One region of the Sphingobium rhizovicinum genome, then DNA from elsewhere that is predicted to be linked to it. Evidence: riboswitches for the same ligand, from Rfam matches in the RefSeq annotation. Region 1 holds a riboswitch; each other region holds the start of a gene.
The links. A riboswitch is a leader RNA that binds a small molecule or an ion and turns the genes downstream of it on or off. The one in region 1 is predicted to bind cobalamin.
Positions count from the first base shown of each region.

Region 2: it holds a riboswitch for cobalamin, as region 1 does, so the genes downstream of both, ACFOKF_RS23465 (DUF1636 domain-containing protein) here and ACFOKF_RS05645 (TonB-dependent receptor plug domain-containing protein) in region 1, are expected to answer to the same signal.
Region 3: it holds a riboswitch for cobalamin, as region 1 does, so the genes downstream of both, cobW (cobalamin biosynthesis protein CobW) here and ACFOKF_RS05645 (TonB-dependent receptor plug domain-containing protein) in region 1, are expected to answer to the same signal.
Region 4: it holds a riboswitch for cobalamin, as region 1 does, so the genes downstream of both, ACFOKF_RS21130 (TonB-dependent receptor) here and ACFOKF_RS05645 (TonB-dependent receptor plug domain-containing protein) in region 1, are expected to answer to the same signal.

Region 1 covers NZ_JBHRVU010000004.1:872,740-880,107, reverse strand. The annotation lists gene ACFOKF_RS05665 (penicillin-binding protein activator) at 1-652, shown strand, start outside; gene ACFOKF_RS05660 (ABC transporter ATP-binding protein) at 674-1,450, opposite strand; gene ACFOKF_RS05655 (FecCD family ABC transporter permease) at 1,444-2,442, opposite strand; gene ACFOKF_RS05650 (ABC transporter substrate-binding protein) at 2,565-3,374, shown strand; gene ACFOKF_RS05645 (TonB-dependent receptor plug domain-containing protein) at 3,411-5,249, opposite strand; cobalamin riboswitch at 5,418-5,628, opposite strand; gene fdhD (formate dehydrogenase accessory sulfurtransferase FdhD) at 5,698-6,510, opposite strand; gene mobA (molybdenum cofactor guanylyltransferase) at 6,627-7,148, shown strand; gene cobA (uroporphyrinogen-III C-methyltransferase) at 7,167-7,368, opposite strand, start outside.
Region 2 covers NZ_JBHRVU010000005.1:1,027,202-1,034,569, reverse strand. The annotation lists gene ACFOKF_RS23475 (PQQ-dependent dehydrogenase, methanol/ethanol family) at 1-729, shown strand, start outside; gene ACFOKF_RS23470 (GMC family oxidoreductase) at 738-2,357, shown strand; cobalamin riboswitch at 2,356-2,544, shown strand; gene ACFOKF_RS23465 (DUF1636 domain-containing protein) at 2,745-3,152, shown strand; gene cobT (nicotinate-nucleotide--dimethylbenzimidazole phosphoribosyltransferase) at 3,149-4,162, shown strand; gene ACFOKF_RS23455 (histidine phosphatase family protein) at 4,162-4,731, shown strand; gene ACFOKF_RS23450 (adenosylcobinamide-GDP ribazoletransferase) at 4,728-5,444, shown strand; gene ACFOKF_RS23445 (threonine-phosphate decarboxylase) at 5,441-6,427, shown strand; gene cbiB (adenosylcobinamide-phosphate synthase CbiB) at 6,420-7,256, shown strand; gene cobU (bifunctional adenosylcobinamide kinase/adenosylcobinamide-phosphate guanylyltransferase) at 7,253-7,368, shown strand, end outside.
Region 3 covers NZ_JBHRVU010000004.1:2,172,440-2,179,807, reverse strand. The annotation lists gene ACFOKF_RS11715 (TetR/AcrR family transcriptional regulator) at 1-351, opposite strand, end outside; gene ACFOKF_RS11710 (DUF2339 domain-containing protein) at 456-3,368, shown strand; cobalamin riboswitch at 3,435-3,674, shown strand; gene ACFOKF_RS11705 (HoxN/HupN/NixA family nickel/cobalt transporter) at 3,844-4,881, shown strand; cobalamin riboswitch at 4,918-5,140, shown strand; gene cobW (cobalamin biosynthesis protein CobW) at 5,330-6,367, shown strand; gene cobN (cobaltochelatase subunit CobN) at 6,377-7,368, shown strand, end outside.
Region 4 covers NZ_JBHRVU010000005.1:532,100-539,467, forward strand. The annotation lists gene ACFOKF_RS21120 (phosphotransferase family protein) at 1-625, shown strand, start outside; gene ACFOKF_RS21125 (hypothetical protein) at 832-2,337, opposite strand; gene ACFOKF_RS21130 (TonB-dependent receptor) at 2,324-4,447, opposite strand; cobalamin riboswitch at 4,628-4,877, opposite strand; gene ACFOKF_RS21135 (pentapeptide repeat-containing protein) at 4,937-5,587, opposite strand; gene ACFOKF_RS21140 (methanol/ethanol family PQQ-dependent dehydrogenase) at 5,709-7,368, opposite strand, start outside.

The DNA of each region.
Region 1 (7,368 bases):
TAAGGACAAGGGGCTGACCCGCTTCGGTGCGCTGGTGCCGCGCGGCGTCTATGGCGAACGGGCGGGCAATGCGCTGCTGCGCGCGGTGGAGCAGGCCGGCGCAACCGTAGTGTCGATGCAGAGCTTCGACCGCTCGCCCGCATCGATCACGGCGGCGGTCAGGAAATTGCAGGCGTCGTCCAGCTATGACGCGCTGCTGATCGCGGACAGCGGCCGTGTCGCGCTCCAGGTCGCGCCGATCGTACGCAAGAATGGCGGCGCCACCGCCCGCTTGCTGGGCACCGAATTGTGGAACACCGACACGTCGCTGGCCGCCAGCCCCGTGCTGCGCGGGGCGTGGTTCGCCAGCGTGTCCGACACCCTCTATCGCCAGCTCGCAACCAAATATCGCGCCCGTTATGGCGCAGCGCCCTTCCGCCTGTCCTCGCTCGGCTATGATTCGGTGCTGCTGACGGTGCGGATCGCGCAGGACTGGAAACCGGGCACGCCCTTCCCCGCCGCTCGGCTGCGCGATGCGGGCGGTTTTTCCGGCATTGACGGCGCGTTTCGCTTCAACCGGCAGGGCGTCGCCGAACGCGCGCTGGAAGTAAACGAAGTGGGCGCCGGCGCATCCACGGTTGTCGATCCCGCGCCGCGCGGCTTCGGGGATTGATATTTCCGCCATGGGGCGGGTTTATCGAACCCGTCCCGTTGGCAGGATCATCGGACCATCGCCCGCCTGCTCGATCCGCGCGGTCACGCCATAGACCTGCGCCAGCGCCTCCGGCGTCAGCACCTCCATCGGCGCGCCATCGGCGACCAGTGCACCGCCCTCCATCAGCAGCAGCCGGTCGCAATAGCGCGCCGCCATGCTGAGATCATGCAGCACCGTCACCACCAGCGCCTTGGCCCGCGCCTCCTCCCGCAACAGGTCCATCACATCGATCTGATGCCCCGGATCGAGCGCGGCGAGCGGTTCGTCGGCGATCAGCGCCCGCGCGCCCACCGCCAGCGCCCGCGCCAGCAACACCCGCGCCCGCTCGCCACCCGACAATTCGGTCGCGACCCGGCCCTTCAGATGCAGCACATCGGCCCGCGCCATCGCCGCCTCGATCGCCGCCTCATCCGCAGCCGTCAGGCGGGACAACGGCCCCAGATGCGGCAACCGACCCAGCGCCACCAGCCGCTCGACACTCAGCGGCCAGTGCAAAGTCTGGCCCTGCGGCAGATAAGCAACCGACCGCGCGATCGCCTGCCGATCGAGCTGCGCCACATCCTGCCCGTCGATCGTCACTTGCCCCGCCTGCGGCTTGGCAAGGCCCAGCAGCGCCCGGATCAGCGTCGACTTGCCCGCGCCATTGGGACCGATGATGCCGACCAGCGCGCCCGGCGTCAGCGTCACATCCACATCGCGCACCGCCGCATGGCGACCGAGGCGGACGGAGAGACTGTCTGCGCGCAACGTCACCACAGGCGCTTCTCCCGCATCAGGTGGATCAGGAAGACCGGCACGCCCAGCAGCGCCGTCACCACGCCCAGCTTGAGTTCGCTGCTGGTCGGGATCAGCCGCACGCCAATATCCGCCAGCGTCAACAGCGCCGCGCCGCCCAGCAGGGAGGGCAGCAACACGGCATAAGGCGACCGATCGGTCAGCGGCCGCACCAGATGCGGCACGATCAGCCCGACGAAGCCGATCGCCCCCGACACCGCCACCGCGCCGCCCACACCCACGCCCACGCCCAGCATCATCCGCAATCGCGCCGCCGACAGGTTGACGCCCAGCGCCTGCGCGCCTTCCTCGCCCAGCGTAAGCGCGTCCAGCGTCCGTCCATCCGCGATCAGCAGCGCCGCGCCGATCGCGACGCAGGGCAGCGCGATCCAGACATGGTCATAGCTGCGATTTTCCAGGCTCCCCATCAGCCAGCTCATGATTTCCATCGCCGCGAAGGGATTGGGGGACAGGTTCAGCGACAGGCTGATCCCCGCCCCCGCCAGCGTCGCCACCGCAATGCCGGCCAGGATCAGGGTCAGCGGGCTTTCCGCCGATCCCGACAACAGGAACAGCGCGCCGATCGCGATCAGCGCGGAGCCGATGGCCAGCACCGGCAACGCCAGCGGATGCAGTTGCGCCAGCCCGAAATAGAGCGCGCACACCGCCCCCAGCGCCGCCGCATTGGACGCGCCCAGCACCGATGGTTCGGCAAGCGGATTGCGCAAATAGCCCTGCAAGGCCGCACCCGAAACGCCCAGCATCGCGCCCACGATCAACCCCAGCAGCATGCGCGGCAAGCGCAGGTCGATGATGATGGCACGGGCAATCTCATCGCCCCCCCCGGTCAGCACGGCCGCGATCCGCCCCGGACTGAGCGCCACCGCGCCGAGCATAACCGATCCGAACGCCGCAAGGATGACCAGCAGCAACAGGCCCGGAATCAACAAGGGGTGATAGCGGCGCGCGGTCATTTGCCGCTTCGCTGGTTGAAGGTGCACCGTGTTCCTGCGAAAGCAGGAGCCCAGTTCTGACATCTCAACTGGGTTCCTGCTTTCGCAGGAACGCGCTGTGCCATTGGATTGGTAGCATTTCCGTGATCCGCCCATTGACCTTTACTGCGATCGCCCTTTGCCTGCTGACCGGCGCAACCGCGCCCCAGCCCCCGCGCAGGATCGTCTCGCTCAATGTCTGCGCCGATCAATATCTGCTGGCGCTGGCCGATCCGGGGCAGATTGCGGCGCTCAGCAGCAATGCCCGCGATCCCGAACTGTCGGCGGCGGCGGACAAGGCGCGCGGCCATCGCACGCTGCGCCGTCCGTCGGAGGAAGTGCTGGCGATCCGGCCCGACCTGCTGGTCGGTTTCCCGCTGGGTCCGGGTGCCGTCGCCGGTGCGCCGCCGGGCCAGTGGCGCACGCTGGGCGTCGCCAGCGCCGACAGCTATGCCGCGATCCTCGACCAGATCCGCCAAGTCGCCCACGCCGTCGGCCATGTCGACCGGGGCGAAGCGCTGATCGCGCGGATGAACCGCGACCTTGCCGCCCTGCCAAAGGCCCGGCGCGGCGGCGTGGCGGCTTATTATCAGCGGCGCGGCTATATGACCGGCACCGGCACCTTGATCGACGATCTGATGCATCGGGTCGGCCTCACCAACCTTGCCGCAAAACTCGGCAAGCCCGCGCTGGCGCAGGTTTCGCTGGAGGAGATGGTCGCTGCCCGGCCCGACTGGCTGATCGTGGAAAGCGCCACCGACCATGTGGTCGATCAGGGAACCGAAATGCTGCACCATCCCGCTCTCGCCCGCATCCCGCGCATCAGCCTGCCGCAAAGCTGGACCGTCTGCGGCGGCCCCGCCTATGTGCAGGCCGCACGCGCAATCACGACGCGCCTGAACGCGCCGCGCTGAAAGGGCGGGCATCACGCCCGCCCTTCCCTGCAATCGTCAGAAACGGACACGCACCCCGCCATAAGCGGCGCGGCCGAATGTGTTATAGCCATAGGCCGTGGCGTATCCTTCATCGAACAGATTGTCGATGCGGCCATAGACTTCCAGATGATCGCCAACCGGCAGGGACGCGCGCAGCCCGACCAGCGCATAGCCGTCCAGCCGCCGCGTATTGGCCGCATCGTCGAAACTGTCGCCGACCATGGTGACGGTCGCGCCGGTCGACAGGCCGAAGAACCAGTCATAATCGGCCGACAGGCTGACCGCATTGGCCGCGCGGCGGGCAAGGCGATTGCCATAGGTCGCCGCGCCAGCCGAACGATCGCGCGCGTCGACATAGCTGTAGCTGCCCGTCACCGTCAGCGCATCGACCGGCTTCAGCGCAACCGATGCTTCCACGCCCTTGGCCCGGGTGCGATCCAGATTGCCATAGGTATAGGTGACGTAATCATAATTGATCTGGTTGCGGGTATCGCGGCGGAAGGCCGTGACCGACAACTGCGCACGGCCGCCGGCCAGACTCTGATCCAGCCCAACGTCATAGCTTTTCGACCGTTCGGGCGTCAGCGCACGATTGCCGCTCCATGGATCATACAGCTGATAGAGCGACGGCGCCTTGAACCCTTCGCCATAGCTGACGCGGATATTGGTCGCGCCGCCATTGGGCGTGTAGTTGGCGTTCGCGCCAAAGGTGGTCGCGCCGCCGAACTGGCTATGATCGTCATGGCGCAGGCCGCCGGTGACGGCGAGGCCGGTGAAGGGCTTCACGATCGCCAGACCATAGACGCTGTCGATGTTGATCTTCGCGCTCGCGGTGTCGCCAAATCCGAAATAATCATAATCGGGCCGTTCATGCTCGTAACCGAAGACCAGCTTCGCCTGATCGACCGGGGCATAGACGCCCTCATATTCGAAGCGCAAATTGGTGCCCGAATAGCCATAATCCGGGTCGGTGCCGCGCACGAAATAATAGTCGCGGTCGTTGCGCATCCAGGTGACGGCCGCGCGGTTGGTCAGCTTGCCGTCCAGCAGCGCCAGATTGACGCCGGCATAGCCGACATATTGGTCGACCTTCGAAACGTCGCTGCTGTCGGCGGGCGCGCCGAAGAAGCTGTCATAATCGAGGTCGGCATAGATATAATAGCCGCGCAGGTCGAGGCTCAGAGTATCGGTGAAGGCCAGCTTCAGCCGGGCGTTGGTGGCGATATTCTCATAGCCATCCCGCTCGGTGCCGCCAGCGGCCGAGGAAATGCCGTCGGTGCGATAATAAGCCGCACCGATCCCGCCGGACGCAATACCGGCGGTGCCGGACACATCCGCCTTGGCATTGAGCGTATCGGCATAGCCATAATCGATCGAGGCATTGCCCGCGAAACCTTCGGCCGGCGTCCCGGTCATCAGGTTGACGACGCCGCCGATCGCCTGACTGCCATAGACGACCGAATTGGAGCCGCGCAGCACTTCGACCCGGCGGATATTGGCGGTCAGCAAATGGCCGAAATCATAGCCGTCGCCGATACCGCTGGGATCATTCACCTTCACCCCGTCGATCAGCACCAGAGTCTGCGTCGTTTCCGCTCCGCGCAGCGACACGCTGGTCACGCCGCCGGTCGATCCGTTGCGGTTGAAGCGCACGCCCGGCGTCGTCGCCAGCAGATCGACGATGTCGGTCGCCTGCCGCTGCTCGATCGTCTTCGCGTCGATGACGGTGATCGCCTGCCCTACTTCGTCGCGCGGCTGTTCGATGCCGGTGGCGGTGACGATGATCTCGTCCTCCTGCGCCAGTGCCGGTGTCGCAGCCAGCAAGGCCGCGAGCGATATTCCCATTTTCAACATATAAGCCCCTATGGCGTCGCATGGCGACTATCAGGGTCGGGGCGTCCGCGCAGGCGGTCGGATGTTGGAGGGATGACGCCATGTCCCGCCGCAACCCGATGCGGCCCCGGCCGCACGGCGTCGCTCGACGGAAAACCCACCGTGCCCCGGCCATCCCCTGGACCAAAGCAGAGCGACCAAGCGCCGGCAGGTCTCCTGGCTCGCGGGTCGTTGCACGATGCATCAGCCTTCCCGGATGGGCTCCAGTGGCCGGTCTTTCGACCCCATGCATCGCGCTATCCGCTTACAGTTGCAGGGACAGCCACGGAATTGGGCGCTCGCGCACCCGCACCGCATTCCCGTTTCAGCCCTCACGGGCACCGGCGCGATCTGTTTGCAGGAAAAGAACAACCCCTCCCCACGCGCGGCGCTGTACGGGAAAGCCGGGGCGAATCCAAGCAGGGCGCGATTAAAGCGCCACAGCGTTGCCCCGCAGCAACAGCGCGTCGGATCGGGCCAGCGCGACCAGCGGCAATCCCGCCGCCGCCGCGCGTTCCGTCGCCAGGCGGGTCGGCGCGGAAATGGTGACGAGCAGCGGGCAATCGGCCAGCGCCGCCTTCTCCACCAGTTCATAGGAGCAGCGTGAGGACAGCAGCGCAAAACCGCCATCCCAATCCATGCCCTGCCGCGCCATCGCGCCGATCAGCTTGTCGAACCCATTGTGCCGCCCGACATCCTCCCGCACCAGCCGGATCGCGCCATCCGCACCGACCAGCGCGGCGGCATGGGCGGCACCAGTGGCGGCGTTCAGGGGCTGATGATCGCGCAAAGCCTCCAGCGCATGGAAGATCGCGGCCCGGTCCGCCCGCGAAGTCGTCGTCACGCGCGGCAACGGCCGGATCGCCTGCTCCAGATTCTCGATCCCGCACAGGCCGCAACTACTATCCGACGCACGATGTCGCACCCGATCGAGCAACCCCTCGGTCCGGTGCGGCGGCAATGTCGCGCGGGCGATCACACCGCTGTCGGTACGATGCACATCGACGTCCAGCAGCGCATCCTCCCGCGTCATCAGTCGCTCGGCCAGACTGAACCCCTGCACCAGATCGCCAATATCGGTCGGCGTCGCCATCAGCACAGCATAGCCCGCGCCATTATATTCGATCACGACCGGCACTTCTTCCGCCAGTTGCCGATCGATCGGCGTGGCCGCGCCGTCCGGGGTGAGCCGGATGAAGGTCAGGTGGGTATTCGGCGGCAGAACATCATTCTCATCATGCATCCCCACAATCTATGGCCCGGCCCGACATGTAGCAATGCGCGTCCTGCACCACGGCTGATGCAGAATATCGGGCTGAAATATGCTATGCTCAGACCGCGCTGATGATGGAGGCGGATATGCGCAGTGGACCGATATTGGGCGCCGTGCTGGCTGGTGGAAGATCCAGCCGATTCGGCAGCGACAAGGCGCTGGCATTGCTCGACGGAAAAACCCTGCTCGATCATGCGATGGCCGGCCTTGCCCCCCATGTCGCTGACGTCGTGCTATGCGGACGCGAGGGCGGACTGGCGGATCGCCCGCATCCCGACATGGGGCCACTGGGCGGATTGAATGCAGCGCTGCATCATGCGCTGAGTCACGGATTTATCGGCGTGCTGACCACCGGCTGCGACATGCCATTCTACCCGGCGGAATTGCCCGCCGCGCTGATCGGCGACAAGCCTGCCGTGCTACAGGGCCAGCAACTGCTCGGCTGGTGGCCGGCAACATTGGCGTTCGAACTGGACGCGCATCTGGACGAAGAGAATAACCGATCCATCTATGGCTGGCTGGAGCGCATCGGCGCCCGGATCGTGGAGGTGCCGGGGCTGACGCTGCCCAACATCAACCGGCCGGAGGATCTGGCTGCGCTGACCTGATGGCATTCATCGCGTTGGTCAGACGGAAAGCGCCACCTCCGCCGTAATGTCCGCAGCACAATGCGTCGCCGCCACCGCTTCGCCGATCAGCAGCAAAGTCGGATCTTCGTCGCTGATCGTCTGCACCAGAAAGGCGAGCGCACTGAGCTTGCCCCGGATCAGCCTTTCATCGGGCAACGAGACATTGACCGCCACCATCACCGGCGTTTCTGGGTCGCGC
Region 2 (7,368 bases), on a different contig from region 1:
GATCCGCTGACCGGCAAGGCGCGCTGGTCGGTGCCGACCGAAGGCTGGCAGGACCGGATGGGCATGCTGTCCACTGCATCTGGCCTGATCTTCCATGGTACGATTGGCGGCAAGCTGATCGTTCGCGATGCTGACACGGGCAAGCTGATCAAGGCAATCGACACCGGCAGTTCGATCATGGCGGCGCCCATGACCTATCGGGTGAAGGGCGTGCAATATGTTGCGGTCGCGACGGGCTTTGGCGGTGGCGGATGGGGCTATGTGCCGCGCTATTCGGCCGCCTATCGCTATGGCAACGCCAACCGCATCCTGGTGTTCAGGCTGGACGGCGGGCCGGTGCCCAAACCGGCGGAATTGCCGCCGATGGAGGCCGCGCTCGCACCGCCTGCGCAAAAGCCGGGCGTGACTTCAGCGACGATCGCGCAGGGGCAGGCGCTGTTCTTCCAGAATTGCGCTATCTGCCACAGCAATCAGTTGCGCTCCACCGCGCCCGATCTGCGCCGGATGCAGCCGGCGACGCATGATGTCTTCGCGCCGATCGTGCGGGAGGGGGTGTTGCTGCCCGGCGGGATGCCGCGCTGGGATGACCTGCTGAGCGTTCAGGATGTGGATGCGATCCACGCCTGGCTGATCGACGAACAGGGCAAGCTGCACGCACGCGAAACGAAGATGCGGGCGGCGGGCCAGCCGATCGACGCGCCCAGCGCCGCCATCATGTCCAATTTCTAGGAATGATCATGGAAGAGACGGATCTCATCGTCGTTGGCGGCGGGTCGGCGGGATGCGCCATGGCCGGGCGGCTCGCCGAAGCGGGCCTTGCCGTCGCGCTGATCGAGGCGGGCGGGACCGACCGGCATATGCGATCGCGCATCCCGGCGCTGACCAGCGCGATCGTCCAGAACCCGGCCTATGACTGGTGTTATCAGGTGGAGCCGGACCCGTCGCTGGGCGGGCGGGCGGACATCTGGCCGGCGGGCAGGATGCTGGGCGGGGGCAGCGCGCTCAACGGCATGATGTTCATTCGTGGCCATCGCTGGGATTATGACGAATGGGCGCGGCAGGGCGTGGCGGGCTGGGATTATGAAGCGGTCCTGCCCTATTTCCGGCGGCTGGAGGATAATGAGCGCGGCGCCGACACATGGCGCGGCGCGGGTGGGCCGATTGCGGTGTCGGAAGGCCGTGCGCGTTATCCGATTACCGATCAATGGATCGCCGCGGCGCAGGCGGCAGGCATCGCCCGATCGCCAGACCTGAATGGCGAAAGCGCCGAGGGCGTCGATTATGTGCAGGTATCGCAGCGGGGCGGTGAGCGCTGTTCGGCGGCGCGAGGCTATCTGCACGAACGGCGTGGCGGCAAAGCGCCCGCCATCCTGCTGGGCGCGCAATTGCTGCGTATCCTGATCGACAATAATCGCGCCATCGGCATCGTCTATTGGCAGGATGGCGTCGAAAAGATGCTGCGCGCGCGTCATGGCGTGGTGCTGAGCGCCGGCGCGATGAACACGCCGCGCCTGCTGATGCTGTCGGGCATCGGTCCGGCCGATCATCTGCGCGCTCATGGCATTGATGTCGTGCGCGATCTGCCCGGCGTCGGCGGCAATTTGCAGGATCATGTCGGCACCCATGTCGTCAACGAAGTCGATGTGAGGACGCTGAACAGCGATGCGCAGGGACTGCGCGGAGCATGGCAGTTGTTGCGCTATGCGCTTGCCCGGCGGGGCGCGCTGACCACGGCGATCGGCCACGCCCAGGCGTTCGTGAAAAGCCGGTCGGATTTGCCCGCGCCCAATCTCCAGATCAGCTTCGCCGCCTTCGCGTTCGACTTTGATGCGCGGGGCCGGCTGATGCTGCGCAAGACGCCGTCCGTCTCGACGCTGGTCGGATTGATGCGGCCCAGTCATCGCGGACGGATCAGCCTGCGATCGGCCGATGCTTTCGCGCCGCCGAAGATCGCGCATCGCCAGCTGGGCAGCGACGATGACATCGACCAGATCGTCGAGGGGATCGGCATCGCCCGGTCGATCCTGCGTGAGACACCGATTGCGACACATATAATAGATGAATTGCGGCCCGGACCTGACCTGACCGATCCGCAACAGTTGCGCGCCTATGTGAAGATGGCGTCGATCCCGCTCTATCACCCGGTCGGCACGGCGAAGATGGGCAGGGCGGACGATCCGCAGGCGGTGGTCGATGCCGATCTGGCGGTGATCGGCATTGACGGCCTGTGGGTGGCCGATGCCTCGGTCATGCCGACGCTGCCGGCGGGCAACACCAATGCGACGGCGATCATGATTGGCGACAAGGGCGCGGACCATGTCCTCAAGCGCCTTGATCGCCCCAGCCAAGTCCGATAGGGCCGGCGCTGCGTCCGGTTCCCCGCAAGGGGATCAAAAGGGAACGGGGTTCAAGACCCCGGCTGCCCCTGCAACTGTGAGCGGCGAGCCAGCGAGGCACAAGCCATTGGGACGCCTGTCCCGAGAAGGCGCTTCGCCCCGGCATTGACCCGCAAGCCAGGAGACCTGCCGGCCGTGGTCGTTCTTCGACCGGACAGGGTGTGCCGGGCGAACGGGGTCATCCCTCGCGCAACGACGAGCCGACCGTGCGGGAGCGCGGCGGGGATGTCGTGCGCGTGAAGTGCATTGCATCGTCGTTTCGTCGCCGCGCGGTCCTGTCACGGACCGGGGATCATGATGCGCGCGTCATTTATATATAGATTTTCCAGCCAGAGGCCGGCCTGAGCCATGTTGCGGCCGGTCGAGGATGTGCCCGCAGTGGTGGTGTGCAACAGCTGTCGCCATTCGCCCGATGCGCGCGAGGATGCGGAAGGCGTGCGCGGCGGCGCGCGGCTGGCGGAAGCATTGCGGCGGGTGAAGGCCCAGTCGCCCCGCTATGAGGGTGTCGCAGTGCAGGACATGCCCTGCCTGTTCGCCTGTTCGGAGCATTGCACCGTCCATCTGCGCGCGCCGGGCAAAGTCGGTTATGTGTTGGGGCGCTTCACCCCCGATGAGGAGGCTGCGCGCGCGATCCTGGACTATGCCGCCCATTATGCGGAGAGCGAGCATGGCCGCGTGCCCTTTGCCGACTGGCCGCAGGGGGTGAAGGGTCATTTCATCGTCCGCACCCCGCCGCCCGGTTTCGTCGCGACATGAGCCGCTTTCCAACCGTCGCCGCGTTCGAGGCGGCGCTGGCGTCGCTGCCCGGCCCGGATCAGGCGGCGCGCGATGCCGCCGCCGCGCGACAGATGCAACTGACCAAGCCGGCCGGATCGCTGGGCCGGCTGGAAGACATTGCGTTGTTCATGGCGGGATGGCAGGGGCGGGCGCGGCCGCGGATCGACCATGGCCTGGCGCTGGTCTTCGCCGGCAATCATGGCGTGACCCGGCATGGGGTCAGCGCCTTTCCTGCAGAAGTGACGGCGCAGATGGTGGCCAATTTCGCCGCCGGGGGCGCGGCTATCAACGCGCTGGCCGGGGCGGCGGGACTGGACCTGCGTATCGTGCCGATCGATCTGGACCGGCCGACGGCGGACTTCACGGTCGAACCGGCGATGAGCGAGGCGCAATGTCTGGCGGCGATCAATGCGGGAGCCGATGCGGTCGATCCGTCGCTGGACCTGTTGTTGCTGGGCGAAATGGGCATTGGCAACACTACGGCGGCGGCGGCGCTGTGCCTGCGCAGTTTCGGCGGTACGGCGCAGAATTGGGTTGGCGCAGGCACCGGGGTTGGGGCGCATGGCCAGATGGTCAAGCGACAGGTGCTCGACCTTGCCATGGCCTGCCATGCCGATTTGCCCAGAACGCCGTTCGAAACGCTGCGCTGCGTGGGCGGGCGTGAAATCGCGGCGATGGCCGGGGCGATGCTGGCGGCGCGGCATCATCTTATTCCCGTGGTGCTGGACGGCTTTGTCTGTTCTGCTGCGCTGGGGGCGATGGCGGCAGGGGCACCGGACATTTGCAACCATGTGATCGCCGGCCATCGTTCGGCCGAAGCGGCACATGGACGCCTGCTAAAACGGCTGGTGCTGACGCCGCTGCTGGACCTGGGCATGCGGCTGGGTGAGGGCAGCGGCGGCGCGGTTGCGGTTGCGGTGATGCGGTCCGCGCTGGCGATGCATGACCAGATGGCGACCTTTGCCGACGCGGGCGTGTCGGCCGGTTGATGCAAAGCGTGCTGCTCCACCTGATGCGGCATGGCGCGCCGGCGGAAACGGGGCGGTTGCTGGGACATGGCGACTGGCCTTCGACCGATGCGGGGATCGCCGCCTGTCGGGCGCGGGCGAAGGGGCTGGATGTGGCGGCGATCCAGTGTTCCGACCTGTCGCGTACGGCGCAGGCGGCGGCGGCGATCGCGCAGGATTGCGGCCTGACGCCCCGGATCGACGTGCGATGGCGGGAGCTGGATTTTGGCGCGTGGGACGGCGCCGATCCGGCGACGCTGGACGCGGGTGCGCTGGCGCAATTCCATGCCGACCCTGACGCTAGCCCGCCGCCCGGAGGCGAGCGCTGGTCGGCGCTGGTGGCGCGGGTCGGCGCGGCGATTGCCGATCTGTCGGCCGAACCGGCATTGATCGTCACCCATGGCGGGGCGATGCGCGCGGCGCTGGCCAGCCTGTGCGGTTTCGACCAGCGCCAGACATGGGCGATCGACCTGCCCTATGCCGCGTGCCTGACCCTGCGGCTGTGGCGGGGAGAGCCGCGCTGGGGGCAGATTGTCGGGCTGGCGACATGAAGGGGCTGGTGCTGGCGATCCAGTTTTTGACGCGCCTGCCCATGCCGCGCGTTACGGCGGACGATCGGGATTTTGCAGCGTCGATCCGCTGGTTTCCGGCAGCGGGTCTGGCCGTGGGCGTTATGATCGGCGGGGCAGCGTGGATCGGCATGCGGGCCGATGTCTGGACCGGCGCGCTGCTGGCGCTGATCGCCTGGGTCTGGGTGACGGGCGCGCTGCATCTGGATGGCCTTGCCGATCTGGCTGATGCGTCGGGGGCCGTGCACAAGGGACCGGATCGGCTGCGCGTGGTGCTGGCCGATCCGCATGTCGGCGCGATGGGTGCCGTAGCGGTGGCGGTGCAGGTCGCGGCGAAGCTGGTGCTGCTCCATGGTCTGCTGGATCAGCAGGCATGGCTGGCGTTGATCTTGATCCCCGGTGTCGCGCGGGGCGGGCCGCTGGTCTGGAGCCGCTGGTTGCCGCCGCTGCATGACGGGCTGGGCGCGCGCTTTCAGCATGCGGTGAGACGGGTCGACCTGCTGATCTGGGCGGCGGCGCTGCTGGCCGCAGGCTGGTTCGCGCCGGCGCTGTGGGTGGCGCCTTTGCTGATGCTGTACTGGGCATGGAAGCTGCGCCGGTTGCTGGGCGGCATATCCGGTGATGGCCATGGCGCGGGGATCGAACTGATGGAAAGCGGGCTGTTGCTGGCGACGCTGATCGCGGGGCGGCTGTGACAAGTCCATGGACCTATCATGGCGGCCGGCTGGATGCGGCGCGCCGCCATTATGGCGGCGGCGATGCGGACTGGATCGACCTGTCGACCGGGATCAATCCCAATCCCTGGCCGGTCGAGCGCGCGGGCGGAATCGATTGGGCCAGCCTGCCCGGCGAAGGGGCGCTCGCCGATCTGGAGGGCGCTGCTGGCCGCTATTTCGGCGTGGCGGCGGACCATGTCTGCGCGCTGCCGGGAACGGAAATCGGGCTGCGCATGCTGGCCGACATGCTGCCCGGCGCAGCGCGATACGCCACGCCCTGCTATCGCACCCATGGCGATATTTATCCGGCTGGTCGGGCCATCGCTCTTGATGAAGAGGCGGGCGGGGAGGGCGAGACAATGCTGCTCGCCAATCCCAACAATCCCGATGGCCGCTTGCTGACTCCGGCCGAACTCAACGCAATGCTGGCGCGGGTCGAGGCGACGGGCGGCTGGCTGGTGGTCGATGAAGCCTTTGTCGACATCCATCCCGGCTTCAGTCTGGCGGATCGGATCGGGGAGGGGCGGCGACTGCTGATCTTCCGATCCTTCGGCAAATTTTTCGGCCTTGCCGGGGTGCGGCTGGGGTTTTTGCTGGGGCCGCAGGAAATTGTTGCGCGCTATCGTGTGCGGCTGGGCAGCTGGCCGGTGTCGGCGGCGGCGCTGGCGATCGGGCGGGCTGCCTATGCCGATGCGGCGTGGATCGATGCGACCCGCAAGGCACTGGTGGCGCAGGGGGCGGGGCTGGATGCGCTATTGCGTCGTCACGGTCTGGAGCCGGCCGGGGCCTGTCCGTTGTTTCGGCTGGTTGCCTGCGATGACGCAGCCGCCCTGTTCGACCGGCTGGCGCGGGCGGCCATCCTGACCCGGCCCTTCGCCGATCAGCCGCACTGGCTGCGCTTCGGCCTGCCGGCCGATGGGGCGGCGCTGGATCGCCTGGACCGGGCGCTGACCCATGGCTGAGCCGGTGGCGTTGCTGGCGATGGCGATGGAGGCGCCGATCGGCTGGCCCGATGCGGTGCAGCGCCGGATCGGCCATCCGGTCGGGCTGTTCGCTGCGATCGATGGATGCGCGATCGGATGTTGCGGGCCTGCGTGGATCCTGCTGGTGGATGCATGGTGGCGCGCTGCTGGCTGGATGCCGGGCATGGCGGCGGGCAGTCTGCACCGCCATGTCCGGGCCGTGGCCGTTCCGCTGAGCGGGGGCGATCTGGATCAGGCGCGCAGGGCTGTCGGCATGATCGTGGGGCGGGATACGGCGCAGCTTGACCGGGCCGGGGTCGCGCGCGCCGCGATCGAAAGTCTGGCGGAAAGTTTCTGCGATGGCGTGGCGGCGCCGCTCTTCTGGCTGCTGGTCGGCGGACTGCCGGGGCTTTGGGCCTATAAGGCGATCAATACCGCCGACAGCCTGATCGGGCATAAGGAGCAACGCTGGCGGGCCTTTGGCTGGGCGGCGGCGCGGCTGGACGATGGGCTGAACCTGATTCCGGCGCGGCTGGCGGGGCTGTTGCTGTGTCTGGCGGCTGGACGCGGATGGCGCATTCTATGGCGCGATGCGCGCCGCCATGCTTCGCCCAATGCGGGCTGGCCGGAGGCGGCGATGGCCGGGGCGCTTAACCTGTCGCTGGCCGGGCCGATCACCTATGACGGCATACGCCATGAGAAGGACTGGATCGGATCGGGCCGCCGCGATCTGGACGGGCAGGATATAGAGCGGGCGCTGCGCCTGTATCGGCGGGCCTGCCTGTTGCTGGCGGCGATGGCGGGGGGGAGCGCATGGGCATGGGGATGAACCATCTGCTGGTGCTGGGCGGCGCGCGATCGGGTAAGAGCCGCCATGCGCAGATGCGCGCGGAGGCCATGCCGGGCGAACTGATCTATGTGGCGACGGCGCAGGCGCTGGA
Region 3 (7,368 bases), 1.3 Mb from region 1:
GGCCATGTCGGCTGGCAATCGATGATCATAAATGGCTGTCCACACATTATAATGGCTGACGGCAAAGCTGAAATAGCCCTCCACCAGCGTGCCGATCCGGTCGGCCGACGATGCCGCCAGCCGATCTTCCAGATGTGAGGCCCATTGTTCAAATGTGTGGGTGTTGATTGTCGCTACCAGCAGATCATAACTGCCGAACACATTATAGAGCGTGCCGACGGTATAGCCGATGCGCTTGGCGATTTCCCGCGCGGAAAAGCGAGCGAAGCCGACCTCCGCCATCAGGCGGTGTCCCTCCTCCAGAATCAATGCCTCCAGTTCGGCGCGGCTATGGTCGGATCGTCTGCCCATGGCATGGCTCTAGAAACTTAATTGAACACTGTCTAATATTTTAATTGATCAGTGTTCAATTTGAGCTTATCCAGCAGGCTCCCATGGCGAATGGAAGGTCTGTCATGCTGGCTGTGCTACTTTTGGTCCTATTGGGTGCCGTGCTGTTCGATACGCGGCGTCGCGTGATGGCGCTGGAGGCGCGCATCGCCATATTGGAAGCAGAGGCGCAGCCTTTGCCAGTACCCGTTGCGCCGGAACCTGTGCGGGTGGTGCGAGATAGCGTGGAGGTTTCGCCGCCCACGCCCACGCCGGTGGTCACGGTGCGTCGCACGCCATGGACAGAGGCGGTTGTTCAGCCGAAGGTCGAGCCGGAGCCGGAAGTCGTCAATGCCGCGTCGATCGAAGATGTTGCGTCCGCACGGCCCGCCTTCGGCTTTGAAGAGTTGTTCGGGCGGCGCCTGCCGATCTGGGCGGGCGGTGTCACGCTGGCGGTTGCGGGTGTTCTGCTGGTCAAATATTCCATCGATTCCGGCCTGTTGTCGCCTGTCATTCGCGTGTTGCTGGGCCTGATCTTCGGTGCTGGCCTGATCGCTGGCGCGGAAGTCGCGCTGCGGCAGGAAGAACGGGTGCGCGATGCCCGCGTACGGCAGTCGCTGGCGGGCGCTGGTCTTGCCACCCTTTATGCCGTCATATTGGCGGCGGCCAATCTCTATCATCTGGTCGGGCCGGGGACAGCCTTTGTCGGTCTGGCCGGAGTGACTGCGCTGGCCATGGTCCTGTCGCTGCGCTTTGGCGCGCCCAGTGCCATGCTGGGGCTGGTGGGTGGTCTGGCCGCGCCGGCGCTGGCGGGGGCGGACGAACCCAATATTCCGCTGCTGTCCTGTTATCTGGCGCTCACCATCGGCGGCCTGTGCGCCTTGTCACGGACGCAGCGCTGGATGTGGCTGGGTGTCGGCGCGCTGATCGGTGGCGCGGGTTGGGGCAGCCTGTTGCTGCTGTCGGGCGCGCTGGATTTGGCGTCTTCGCTGTCGGTGGGCCTGCTCATTCTGGCGATCGGCATCGCCTTCCCGCTGTTCGCCTTCTCAGGCAGCCGGGCCACGCTGATCCGTGCGGCGTCGGCGGTGGTGGCATCGGCGCAGATGGCGGCGCTGATCGCGACCGGTGGTTTTGCGCTGCTGCACTGGGCGCTGTTCGGCCTGTTGTCGATCGCCTTCCTCTGGCTGAGCGGTCGGGAGCCGGCGTTGCGCCGCCTAATGCCTGTCGGGCTGGCGGTGGGGCTGTTGCTGGCTGGGGCCTGGCCTGCGCCGGCGGCTTCCAGCTTCATGCTGGTCGTGCTGGGGCTGGCCATGATCTACGGCGGCGGCGCGTTGTGGCGGCTCTGGCGCCCGGCGGGTGGGCTGATCGAGGCGGGGCAGGTCGCTGGCGTGGCGCTGGGTGGCCTGGCGGTGAGCGTGCTGCATTTTTATCGCGGGTCGGCGACCGATGATCTGCGCTTTGCGCTGATCGCGCTTGTCGCCAGCGCCTTGCCTGCTGTCGCTGTGGCGATGGGCTGGCGCAATCCAACGCGGCGGGACGACGCACGGCTTGCCCTGCTGGCGACCAGCGCGGCTATCCTGCTGGCCCTTGCCGGGATTTTCGGCCTTGCCGGATGGACCTTGCCGCTGGTGGTCGGGATCGTCGCGGTTGCCCTGTTGCTGCTGGCGGCGCGGGCCGGGGACATGAGGATCGAATATAGCGGTTGGGCCTTTGCCTTCACGGCGGTCGCATCGCTGGTGTCCGGGGATCGGGGGCTGGGCGAGCTTGGCCGACTTGCCGGCCTTGGCGCGGATGCCGGGCCGGCTATCGCCCTGCTGCGCTGGAGCGGCGTGGCGCTGGCCCAGATGCTCTATGCCTGGCGGGCGCGACTGGCCGAAGGGCGGCTGGTGGCGCAGATCGTCGCGACACTGTGCGCTTATGGTGCCTTTGCGCAGGTGGTGCCGGTCCTCTGGCTTGCCCCGATCGTTGCGCTGGGTCTGCCGTTGCTGGCCGAGGGTGCGTGCCGCCTGCCGCCGTTGCGCCTGCTGCCTGCGCTGGCGACCCTGTTCCTGCTGACATTGCTCTGGGCGGCGGAACCGCTGCTGGCGTGGATCGACCCGGCGATGCTGTCGCTGCTGGGGCGGCCGATGCTGGTGAGCCTGTTGCCCGATAGGGTCGACATGCTGCTTCGCCTTGCCTTGCCGGCCGCGCTCATTGGGCTGGCGGTGATCCGGGGGAAGCAGGCGATCGGTCTGATCGGACGGAAACTGGCGGTGATCGCGGCCGGCCTGTTCGGTATGATCGCCCTGCATATCCTGTATAAGCAGGCCTTCGCCATCGCCGACCATGCCGCCTTCGTGCGGGCCGGCCTGGCCGAGCGTACGCTTTGGGAAGGCTTGTTGATCATGGCGGGCTGGGCCGCATGGCGCCGGTTCAATCAGCGGGAGATCGGCCTGACGCTGGTACTGGCCGGGATCGCGCATAATTTGCTCTATACGCTGTTGCTGCATAACCCGTTCTGGGCGGCGCAGGCGGTGGGTAGCGTGCCGCTGTTCAACCTGCTGGTGCCTGCCTTTGCCATTCCGCTGATCGGGCTGTGGCTGGTCGGACGAATGGCGCCAGAACCGGCCGAGCGTTGCATGCGCTATCGCGAAGGCGCCTATATGGTCCTGATCCTGCTGTTCGCCTTTACCATGCTGCGCCAGTTGTTCTGCGGGCCGATGCTGAACCTGCCCTATCTGTCGGCGGGTGAGGATATTGGCCGCTCCGTTCTGGCGATCGCGCTGGCCATCAGCTTCCTGCTATGGGGTATTCGGCGCGGTGGACGCGACTGGCGGATTGCATCGTTGTTGCTGATGCTGGGGGCGGTGGCCAAGGTGTTCCTGCTTGATGCATCGGGCCTGACCGGGTTGCCGCGCATCGCATCCTTCCTGGCGCTGGGCTTCAGCCTGATTGGCATCGGCTGGCTTTACAGCCGTCATCTGCGTGTCGATGCCCGGCACGGGCGGGCTGAAAGCTGAACTTTCACCCGCTTGGCAAGCGGGTGACGCCGGGTTATGCCCGGCGTCGGCCGATGGGTTCACCCATTGGCCGCCGATCGCGCCGGTGCCTCGTGAGGGGCTTTAAAAGGGAATGCGGTGCGGGGGACTCGTCCCCCAAATCCGCGGCTGTCCCTGCAACTGTAAGCGGTGAGTGCGACGCATAGGCCTTTCTGAAATAAGGAAGGCAGCCACTGGGCCGGACGCTAAATCCTGCGAGGCCCGGGAAGGCCATGCGTCAAGCGTCGACCCGCGAGCCAGGAGACCTGCCGGCGTCTGGTCGCTCTTGCCCTGGTCCAGGGGATGGCCATGGCACGGTATCACTCCGTCTGAGCGACGAAAGAGCGGCGGGGGCCGCCTTGGAACCGTGCGTCGGTCGCTGATGGCGTCCGGTCGATGCGCGCTGGCCCCTGTCTTGTCGCATGATGCCGGGGTGTTTCCTTTTCCCATGACTGACATGTCCAAATCTTCGACGCCGCGCCTGCGGCATCGCGTGACCGGGTTGATGGCCGCGCTGATCGCGGCGAATATCGCCGTTTGGCTATGGGCCTTTGCCCAATTTCATGACCAGCCATTGATGCTGGGGACGGCGCTGCTCGCCTGGGGGCTGGGGCTGCGCCATGCGGTGGATGCCGATCATATCGCTGCGATCGACAATGTGACGCGCAAGCTGATGCAGGATGGGCAGCGGCCGATCACCGTCGGCTTCTGGTTTGCGATCGGCCATTCGGCGATCATCGCTATCGCCTCCGTCACGATCGCGCTGACGGCCAGTGCGTTGGCCCGGTTCGAGAGTTTTCGCGAGGTTGGCGGGATCGTGGCGACCGGCGTGTCGGCGACCTTCCTGTTCGCGATCGCGGCGATGAACCTGATGATCCTGCGGTCGGTGTGGAAGAGCTTTGCCCATGTCCGGGCGGGCGGCGCCTATGTCGAGGAGGATCTGGACCTGTTGCTGGGCAATCGCGGGCTGTTGGCGCGCCTGTTCCGGCCGATGTTCCGGCTGGTCAGCGCAAGCTGGCATATGGCGCCGCTGGGCTTCATCTTCGGTCTGGGCTTCGATACCGCGACGGAAGTGGCGATATTGGGCCTGTCTGCCAGTCAGGCCGCCGATGGCATGGCGATCGGCACGATCCTGGTGCTGCCCGCTTTGTTCGCCGCCGGCATGGCGCTGGTCGATACGGCGGACGGGGTGGTGATGCTGGGCGCCTATGAATGGGCGTTCGTGAAGCCGATCCGCAAACTCTATTACAATATCACCATCACCCTGATTTCGGCGCTGGTCGCGATCGTCATCGGCGGGATCGAGGCGATGGCGCTGATCGGCGACAAGCTGGGGCTGGAGGGTGGCCCTTGGCGGATCGCGGCGGAACTGGGCGAGAATTTCAACAGTCTGGGTTTTGCCATTATCGGCCTGTTCATCCTCTGCTGGGTGCTGAGTTTCGGCATTTATCGTTGGAAACGCTTTGACGAGATCGAAGTGCGGACGGCTGGTTGAACAGCGTTGGCTTGGCGGCCGATTTGGTTTAGGGCGACGAACATTGATCGCGCCGGTGCCCCGTAAGGGGCTTTAAATGGGAATGCGGTGAGAGGGGCTTGCCTCCTCAATTCCGCGGCTGTCCCTGCAACTGTAAGCGGCGAGCGCGATGCGCATGCTCTCCTTGCGAGAGCGGCCACTGGACCCCAAAAGGTCTGGGAAGGCGCGCATCAAGCCTTGACCCGCGAGCCAGGAGACCTGCCGGCGTCTGGTCGCTCTTGCTCTGGTCCAGGGGATGGCCATGGCACGGTAGTTTCTTCCGTCTGAGCGACGAAATCGTGTGGCTGGGGCTACACGGTGCGGGATGCCGGGCGCCCTGTCGCGTCCGCCCGTCGTCGCGCGTCGGTCGGCGTCTCTTGGGGATGCCGGCAAGCCCCGCCTGTCGTCGTTTGGCGCGCGGGAGAATAACATGTCCGATCTGGCCAAGCTGCCGGTCACTATCGTCACCGGCTTTCTGGGTGCCGGCAAGACCACGCTGATCAGCCATCTGATCCGCAATGCCGGCGGGCGTCGGCTCGCGGTGGTCGTCAATGAATTCGGCACTTTGGGTGTGGATGGCGACATATTGAAAAGCTGCGCCATTCCCGATTGCCCGGCGGAAAATATCGTCGAACTGGCCAATGGCTGCATCTGTTGCACCGTCGCCGATGATTTCATCCCCACGGTCGAGGCGCTGCTGGCGCTGGAGCCGAGGCCCGACCATATATTGATCGAAACCTCAGGGCTGGCGCTGCCCAAGCCGTTGCTCAAGGCGTTCGACTGGCCGGCGATCCGGTCGCGCATCACCGTGGACGGCGTGATCGCGCTGGCCGATGCGGAGGCGGTGGCGGACGGGCGGTTCGCGCCCGATCTGGAAGCGCTGGAGGCGCAGCGTCTGGCTGATCCGGGCATCGACCATGAAACGCCGCTGTCCGAAGTGTTCGAGGATCAACTGGCCTGCGCCGACATGGTGCTGCTGACCAAGGCGGACCTTGCCGGGCCGGAAGGCGTCGCCGCCGCGCGGGCGGTGATTGCGGCCGAAACGCCGCGTCCCTTACCGGTGATCGAACTGGTCGAAGGGGTGATCGACCCGCGCGTGCTGCTGGGCCTGAATGCGGCGGCGGAGGATGATCTGGCTGCGCGTCCATCGCACCATGATGGCGAGGATGATCATGAGCATGAGGATTTCGACAGTATCGTCCTGACGCTGGGCGAGATTGCCGATCCGGCTGACCTGACTGCGCGGATCGAGCGGCTGGCGCGCGAGCAGCAGATTTTGCGGGTGAAGGGCTATGCGGCGGTGGCCGGCAAGCCGATGCGCCTGCTGGTGCAGGCGGTCGGCGCGCGGGTGCGGCACCAGTATGACCGGCCCTGGCGGCCTGGCGAAGCGCGTGCAACGGCTTTGGTGGTGATCGCCGAGCATGATCGCATCGATGAGGCTGCGATCCGGGCCGTGCTGGAAGGCTGAGCTACCCCGATGCACGTCATCTTCCGCGAGACCCATGGGATCGAGGAAGCGGCTGTCCCGCAGGATCTGGGGCAGACGCCTGCCGATCTTGTCTTCCTGTCCTTTTCGGACAGCGATCTGGCCGCCTTTGCGGCGGGTTGGCATGGCGCGCGCGGCGTGTTGCCGACACTGCGGCTCGCCAATCTGGCGGCGCTGACGCATCCGCTGTCGGTCGATACCTATATCGAACGGACGCTCTTCGGGGCGAAGGCGATCCTGATCCGGCTGATCGGGGGGGCATCCTACTGGACCTATGGCCTGCAACAGGTCGAGGCGCTGGCGCTGACGCGGGGGATCGCGCTGGCGGTGCTGCCGGGGGACGGGCGGCCCGATGCGCGGCTGGAGGCGGCCTCGACCGTGCCGGCTGCGACGTTGCGGGCACTTGCGCGGCTATGTGACGAGGGCGGTGCGGTGGCGGCGCAGGTGGCGCTGGGGCTGCTGGCGGGTGCTGCGGGACTAGGTGGGGCGGAGTCGCCGATTGCGTCTTTGCCGATGGTCGGGGCGTGGGATGGCGATCTGGCGTCTCCGGCGGTTTTCGAAAGCCGGACGGATCGGCCACGCATCCTGCTGGTCTTCTATCGTTCCTATCTGACGGCTGCGGATACCCAGCCATTCGAGGCGCTGCGCGATGCCTTTGCCGGGCGGGGCTTCGACATGGTGGGGCTGTTCGCGCCCTCGCTCAAACCGGTTGAAATACGGGATCAGATTGCGGACTGGGTGAAGGCCTATGCGCCCGCCGCGATCATTAATGCCACCGCCTTTTCCGCGCGGGGAGAGGATGGCACGACCCCGCTCGATGGCGCGGGCGTGCCGGTGTTCCAGCTGGCGCTGGCGACATCGGGACGGCAGGCGTGGCAGGAGTCGGCGCGGGGCCTGTCGCCCGCTGACCTCGCTATGCATGTCGTCCTGCCCGAAGTGGATGGGCGGCTGTTTGCCGGGGTGGCGAGTTTCAAGGAAGCGCA
Region 4 (7,368 bases), on a different contig from region 1:
GCTGGGCGACCTGGCCAGAGCTGATGGCTATGCCGCGCGCAATCTGATGCGATGGTCGTCTCTCTACCGACAAGCGGAACTGACGCCGATCGCAGACATGGACTGGCTGATGGAGATGCTGCCCCGGCATCTGCCAAAGACGGAGGAGATATGCTTCATCCATGGGGATTATGGACTGTACAACCTGATCATCGCCCCCAACGAACCGCGCATATCGGCTGTTCTGGACTGGGAGATGGCCACGCTGGGCAATCCGCTGATCGACCTTGCCCATCATCTGCGCGCATGGTGGGATCTGCCCGATGCCGGGCTGGCTGCGACAAGCCTTGTGGGAGCCGACCTGCCTTCGCTCGGTATTCCTGCGATGGATGACTATGTCGCCCGCTATTGCCGCCGACGCGGCATAGCGGTGCCCGACATGTCCTGGTATCTTGCCTATGCGCAGTTCCGCTATGCTGCGATGGTGCAGGGCATTTTGAAGCGCGCAGCCGATGGCACGGCATCGTCCCGCGTCATGGTTCACAGCCAGGACCGGGTCGTCCGGATCGCCGCCATGGCGCGCCAGTCCCTCGAACAGCTTCTGGCGCGCGACGGCGCTGACACCGTCCGATCGCCCCGGATTTGACGATAAAGCGACAAAAGAGACGCAAAATGCGTGCGAAATTGTCGCCTTATGTCGCTTTATCAGGGCCGCATCCGCGGGCTTAACCAGATGCTGCCGACAATCGAAAGAGCCGATGACGGGATAGGCGAGGTCGCCGCTGTAGGACAGACAGTCCCTCCGCCAGAACGGCTGTCGACATCCTTCCCGACCACGCCCCGACCACGCCGTCATCCCTTCATCAGCCGTCGCCAGCCGATCACGATACCGCTGATCGCAATCAGCAGTCCCCCCGTCGACAGCAGCCAGACAAGGATGTGGCGCAACGGCGGCCAGATCAGCAACCATGGGAAGTCCAGGCTGTGCAGCGCATTGAACAGCCATCGATAGCTGCGTGCGCCTGAACCAGTCTGGCCAAGCAGCGCTCCTGTTGCGGGATCGATATGCAGCCAGGTTTGCGCCGGATCGGCGAATTTCAGCCGCAAGATCGGCAGCGGCCGGTTGTCATCGCGGGGATCGCCGGTCGCGTACCAATAGCGGTCGGCATGATCGAGATGCTCCACGGCCGTCAGTTTTGCGCCAGCCATGGCATGCCGGGCGGCAGCGACGACGAACGCCTGATCGATCGCCATGGGCTGCGCGCCGACCCCGTCCAACAGTTGCGGCCGCCCTTTGCCCCACAAGGTGATGACCGGCCGTCCGCCCAGCCAGCCAAAGCGGACTTCGCGAGCGTCCTGCGCCCGTCGCGCCAGCCCAGGGAGGTCGGTCGCGGGAAATTGCGCGCGGGCGTCGGCGTAGAGGCTGGCGGCATCGCGATGCCCCCTGTCACGCAGACCGCCCCAGGGGCTCATCGACAGCCAGCCGCTGAAGACCCAGCTGATGAGGAACAGCCCCGCAACCATGCCGACGACATGGTGCCATTTCATCCAGCCGCGATAGGGACTGACCGAACCGGATTTGTAGCGGCGCTTCAGCCGGACCCGCAACAGGCCGATCCACATGCCTGCCATCGCCCCCAGCATGCCGATGCCGGATGTCCAGAGCACAGTCTGACGCCATGGTTCCTGAAAGATGCGGAGCGCTTCAAAATAGATCCAGTGCGGCACGGCGCCCAGCCAGTTCCAGAAGCGTTCATGCGCCGTCACATTCTGGACAACTTCCCCGGTCCGCTGACGGATGTAGAGATCCGTCGCCGCCCCGTCCGCCATGCGAACGCGCCAGAACGGCGCCAGCGCCTTATAGGCGCGGGTCACAACCCACTGGTCATGATCGACCGCCACGATGGAGGCGACGGGCGCCTGCACCATGGCGGTGGCTATCACGCCTGCGCGGGACGCGTCGACCGATCCTGTTTCCTGCCCCGTCAGGGCCGACACCGCCCGCCGCCCGTCGGCCGTGACAAAGATGTAGAGAGGCTCCCCACCAACCATGTCCAATCGCATCTCGCCCGGAAAATCGGGCAGGTTCAGTTGCGCCAGCGCATGGTCAGGCCCAACATGCACCCGCCCCCAATCGATCGGCGCAGCCGTTTCCACCCGCTCGGCTGCGCGGAAGGACGGGAAGGACACATAGAGCATCACCAGTCCCGACAGGAACCAGATGGCGAAGAACAGGCACAGGATGATGCCCGTCCAGCGATGGAAAACATAAAGCCAGCGCTTCATGCCCTTCCACAGGGCGGACGCGGCGAAGGGCGATGCCCTCCGCCGCGCCACCAGCCCGTCAGAAGGCGACATTGATGGTCGCCTCGACAGTCCGGGGATCGCCCAACACCCATTGGGTCTGGCCATAGGTTGCACGCGCATAGGTTTCGTTGAAGATGTTGCGCATGCGCAGGGCGATGCTGGCGCCTTCGACGAACTGGAACCGGAACCCTGCGTCGGTCAGCGCATAAGCGGGCACGACCCGGCTGTTCGCCGCGTCCTGATAGCGTTTGCCGACATAGCTGACGCCGCCATCCACGACCCAGCCCTTTGCAAATTCCCAACTGACAAAAGCGTTGGCCGTTCGGGTCGCGACATTGCTGGGCCGGTTGCCGGCCCGCTGGAACAGGACGCCGCCCACGGATTCGGCGAAATCGTCATAGCGCGCCCGCAGCAGCGCGCCGTTCAGCGTGATGTTGACGCGGTCGACCGGCTCCAGAAACAGCGATGCTTCCACCCCGCGCGAACTTTGCTGGCCAACCTGCACCTGGATGGTCGGGATCAGCGGGTCGGACGTCAGCAGTTTGCGCTTGACGATGTCATAGACCGCCAGCGTCCACTGGCCCCGTGCGCCCCAGAAGATATGCTTGATTCCTGCTTCATATTGGCGCCCGGTCGACAGATCGAAATCGCTCTGCGCGACGCTGGTCGACACCAGCGCGCCGACCGGATCGGCGGCGGTCGCATATTGGCCATAGAGGGACAGGCTGGGCATCGGATTATAGACCGCGCCCACGCGCCAGGTGACGGCATCGGGCGTGGCGGTGAAGTTGTTCGCCGCATTCACATAGTCGGTCTTGGTGATTTCCGGCCGGTCATAACGCAGCCCGCCGACGAGCGAAAACTGGTCGCTGAATTTCAGCCGGTCTTCGGTAAAGATCGAAAACTGGCGGATGCGATTGGTGTAGCGCGCCTTCGTCACTGCTCCGGGTTGATGGATGAACAGGCCGGGAACCGGGTTTGCGGCGTCAACCAACCGGGTGGCGGTGTTGCCGCTGTTGCTGACATTTTTGTAGCTGATGCGATTGACGTCGAAGCCAACGACCAGCCGGTTTTCCAGACCGGCCAGGTCATGATCCAGATTGGCGGTGGTGCGGTTCCCGGTCTGCTTCTGGATATGATAAAGTTCCAGGAAGCTGCTCTGCCGCACCTGCGCGGGGGTCGTGGCAGTGGCCGGGATGTAGGTCAGATTTTCCGCATTCTTCCAATATTTATTGGCGCAGAGATGGTAGAAGCTGCTGCGAATGGTCAATGCGTCCGACACGCTCCATTCGACCTTTGCCTGGCTCCAGTTGTCGCGGAAACGCAGGCTGGCGTCGGTCACATTATAGTTATTCTTCCGCAGCGATCGGTCGAGTTGGCCATTGACCAGCGGCACGCCGAACCAGGTCCGGGGATTTTGATCGCTGAAGTCGTGGGACAGGGTGATGCTGAGGTTGTTTGCAGGCTTCAGCCGGATCGCCCCGGCCAGAGCCAGCGCATCATTGTCGCCCCGATCCATCCAGCCTTCCGACCGGCGGAAGCTGGCGTCGGCGCGATAGGACAGGCCTTCGCTGATGGGACCGCCGGCACCGGCCGCAACATTGAAGCTGTCGAAGGAGGAAAGGCCGATCCGCCCACTCACCTGCATATCGTCGGACGGCTGCTTGCGGACCACATTGACCGCCCCGCCAATGGCGCCCTCACCATAGAGGACGGAGGCAGGCCCCCGCAAAATTTCCACGCTCTGCGCCATCCACGGATCGGCCGGGAAGGTGAGCGTGTTATTATACATGCGCATCCCGTCATAGAGCGTCATCACCGAATTCTGGCCGGTGAAGCCGCGCGACGAGAGGCCAAAGCCGAACACGCCCGACGTGTTGACGATGCCGGTCGCGCGGGCGGCCGCATCCTGAATGGTCAAATCGCCGCGCAGACGAATGGCGTCGCCATCCAGCGTCTCCACGCTGGCGGGCATTTCCAGCGCGGTGAGGCCAAGCCGGCTGGCGCCTTGCGACTTCATATTCAGGCGCAGCGGGTCCACAACCCCGGTCACGACGATGGTGGAGGCTTCGCCATCCGCTCCTTCGGCGGCAGGCTGGGCCAGAACGACAGGCGTGCATAGTGAAAAGGCCGCGAGCGCAGCCGATGTGAACTTCAACATTATAATCCCCCGTCGGCGTCGCACGACATATGGGCGGGGGCGTGCCGTTCACGAACGGTCGGCAGCCGGCATCGGCCGGACGCCAGGGGCGACCGACACACAGCGTCCGATGCGGCCCCAGCCGCTCGTTCGTCGCTCAGACGGAGTTCACCGTGCCGCGGCCATCCCCTGGACCAGGGCAAGAGCGACCAGACGCCGGCAGGTCTCCTGGCTCATGGGTCATCGCTTGATATACGGCCTTCCCAGGCCTCGCAGGATTTAGCGTCCGGCCCAGTGGCTGGCGGATCGGGCTTCATGCCGTCCGCACCTGTATATCGCGCTCGCCACTTACAGTTGCAGGGACAGCCTCGGATTCGGAGGGCTTTCACCCTCCTCACCGCGTTCCCATTTTAATCCCCGTCTCCGGGGAACCGACGCGATCTTCGCCCTCATCCTGCCGAAACAGGTCAAGGACAAGGCTCCTTATGATGCAAGCCGGTCCTGCGCAAGTCATCGTTCCCGATTGCGCAGTCGTTCCTTCTCTTCGGTCTGCCATACGGTGTCGCCGGTCTGCCAACTGGACGGGCAGCCGGCACAATCCTTCATCCACGCATCCTGAAACACGGCAAAGCGGATGCGGGATGCGTCCATGGTCGCCCGTTCCAGATTGGCTTCATAGAATTTGGCCTCCAGCAGATCGGCGTGGATCAGCTTCGCCTCCCTGAACGAAGCCCCTTTCAGCAGCGCCTTTTCCAGCGTCGCCGCAGTCAGATCGGCGCCGTCGAACATGGCGTGGCCGGCGCGCGCAAAGGCCAGATTGGCCCCGCGCAGCGACGCGCCGTTCAGCCGCGCGCCATTCAGGAACGTCATGGACATATCCGCGCCATCAAGATCCGCGCCGTCGAGATTGGCGCCTGTCAGATTGGCATGCCGCATGTCCGCACGCGACAATTTGGCCCCGTGCAGGTCCGCGCCGGTCAGGTCCGCATTGGCGAGATCGGCAAAGCGCAAATCCGCGCCGGCGCAGGACGCATGGGGGACGATGGTGCATCCGTTCACGACCCATGGCGTCGGGCGCTCCTCCACATTGACGATCTTTTGCTGGGCGAAGGCAGGGGCGGCGACAGAAGCGGCCAGCAGGACAAGGCAGGCAAGGCGCATGGGAAGATCCGATCCATGGCGAAAACAGGATGAGGAAATGGGGTGCCCGGCCGGAGGCGCGAGGGAGGTCGCGGTCCGGCCGGGCGCTTCGCACGGAGTGTCGGGCTCCGCGCCAAGATCATCAGGCTTCGGGCAGTTCGAACACCCAGAAGGAGCCGCCCTGGCTGACCGTTCGCGTGAGGTCGGCCATGTCCCCGCCCCATAGCGGCACGGCGCCGCCATAGCCGGAAGCGAGGCCGATATATTGCTTGCCATCCTCTTCCCAGACGATCGGCACGGACACCACGCCGGAGCCGGTCTGGAATTTCCAGAGTTCCTCGCCGGTCTTGGCATTGAAGATCTTTACATAGCCATCGCTGGTGCCCTGAATGACGATATTGCCCTTGGTGGTGACGTTGCCGCCCCATAACGGCAGATGCTCCTTGGCTTCCCAGGCGATCTTGCCGGTCCTGGGGTCCATGGCCCGCAGCACGCCGACATGATCGTCGAACTGCTTACGGATGCGGAAGCCCTGACCCAGATAGGCGGCACCCTTGTTATAGGTGACATTTTCGGTCCAGTAATCTTCCGACCAGTCGTTCGACGGGATGTAGAACAGGCCGGTGCCGGGGTTGTAGGACATGGGCATCCAGTTGGTCCCGCCCAGGAAGTTGGGCGTCACGCGGATGCTTTCGCCCTTGTCCTTGCCGGGCGCTGGCGGTGGGGGGCGCTGGCCCGGATTTTCGATCGGCCGGCCATTGGCGACATCCCATTTGCTGGCCCAGCTGATGTTGGGAACGAAGGGATAGATGCCGAGCGCGCTGCCCTTCTGCTTGCTGATCTTCCCGTCACGCTTGGTCAGCTTGTCGAGATCGGTCAGGAAGAAATAGCCGTTGCGGTCGGCATGGGCGCCGGCCCGGACCGTCTTGCCGTCCTTTTCCAGATCGAACAGCACGATCGGGTTGTTGCCCGAAAAGTCCCACGCATCATTGGGCGTATGCTGGAAGAAGCCGACCGGCTCCCCCGTCGAGGGTTCGATATAGACCTGCCCCGACGTATAGAGGCTGTCGCCGGGCGAGCGCTTCCATGTGTTCCACGGCGCCGGGTTGCCGGTGCCGATGACGATGGTGTTGGTCTTCTCGTCATAGGTGGCCGATTGCCAGGGCGCGCCGCCGCCATGGTTCCACGCCTCGACCTTCTTGCCATCCTTGTCATTGGGCCAGCTTGGCGCCTTGGGATCGCCGGTGAAGGTCGATGGCTTGCCGTTCAGCCGGCCCTGATGCCCCTCCACCATCGGCCGCATCCAGATTTCCTCGCCGGTGTCGGGATCGCGGGCATAAAGTTCGCCCACCACGCCAAATTCGTCGCCCGACGATCCGTGGATCAGCATGACCCGGCCGGTCTTCTTGTCCTTGATGATCGTGGGCGCGCCGGTCATCGTGTAGCCGGCCTTGTGATCCTGGAACTTCTTGTTCCACACCACCTTGCCGGTCTTGCGGTCCAGCGCGACCATCCCCGCGTCCAGCGTGCCGAAGAAGATCTTGTCGCCATAAATGGCCGCGCCGCGATTGACGACATCGCAGCAGGGGCGAATGTCGTCGGGCAGGCGGGCGGTATAGGACCAGATTTTCTTGCCCGTCTTCACATCCAGCGCGAACACGCGGCTGTAGGATGCGGTGACGTAGATGACGCCGTCATAGACCAGCGCCTGGCTTTCCTGACCGCGCTGCCGCTCGTCCCCGAAGGAGAAGACCCATTTGGGCACCACTTTCTTCGCATTGTCGCTGTTGATCTGGTCCAGC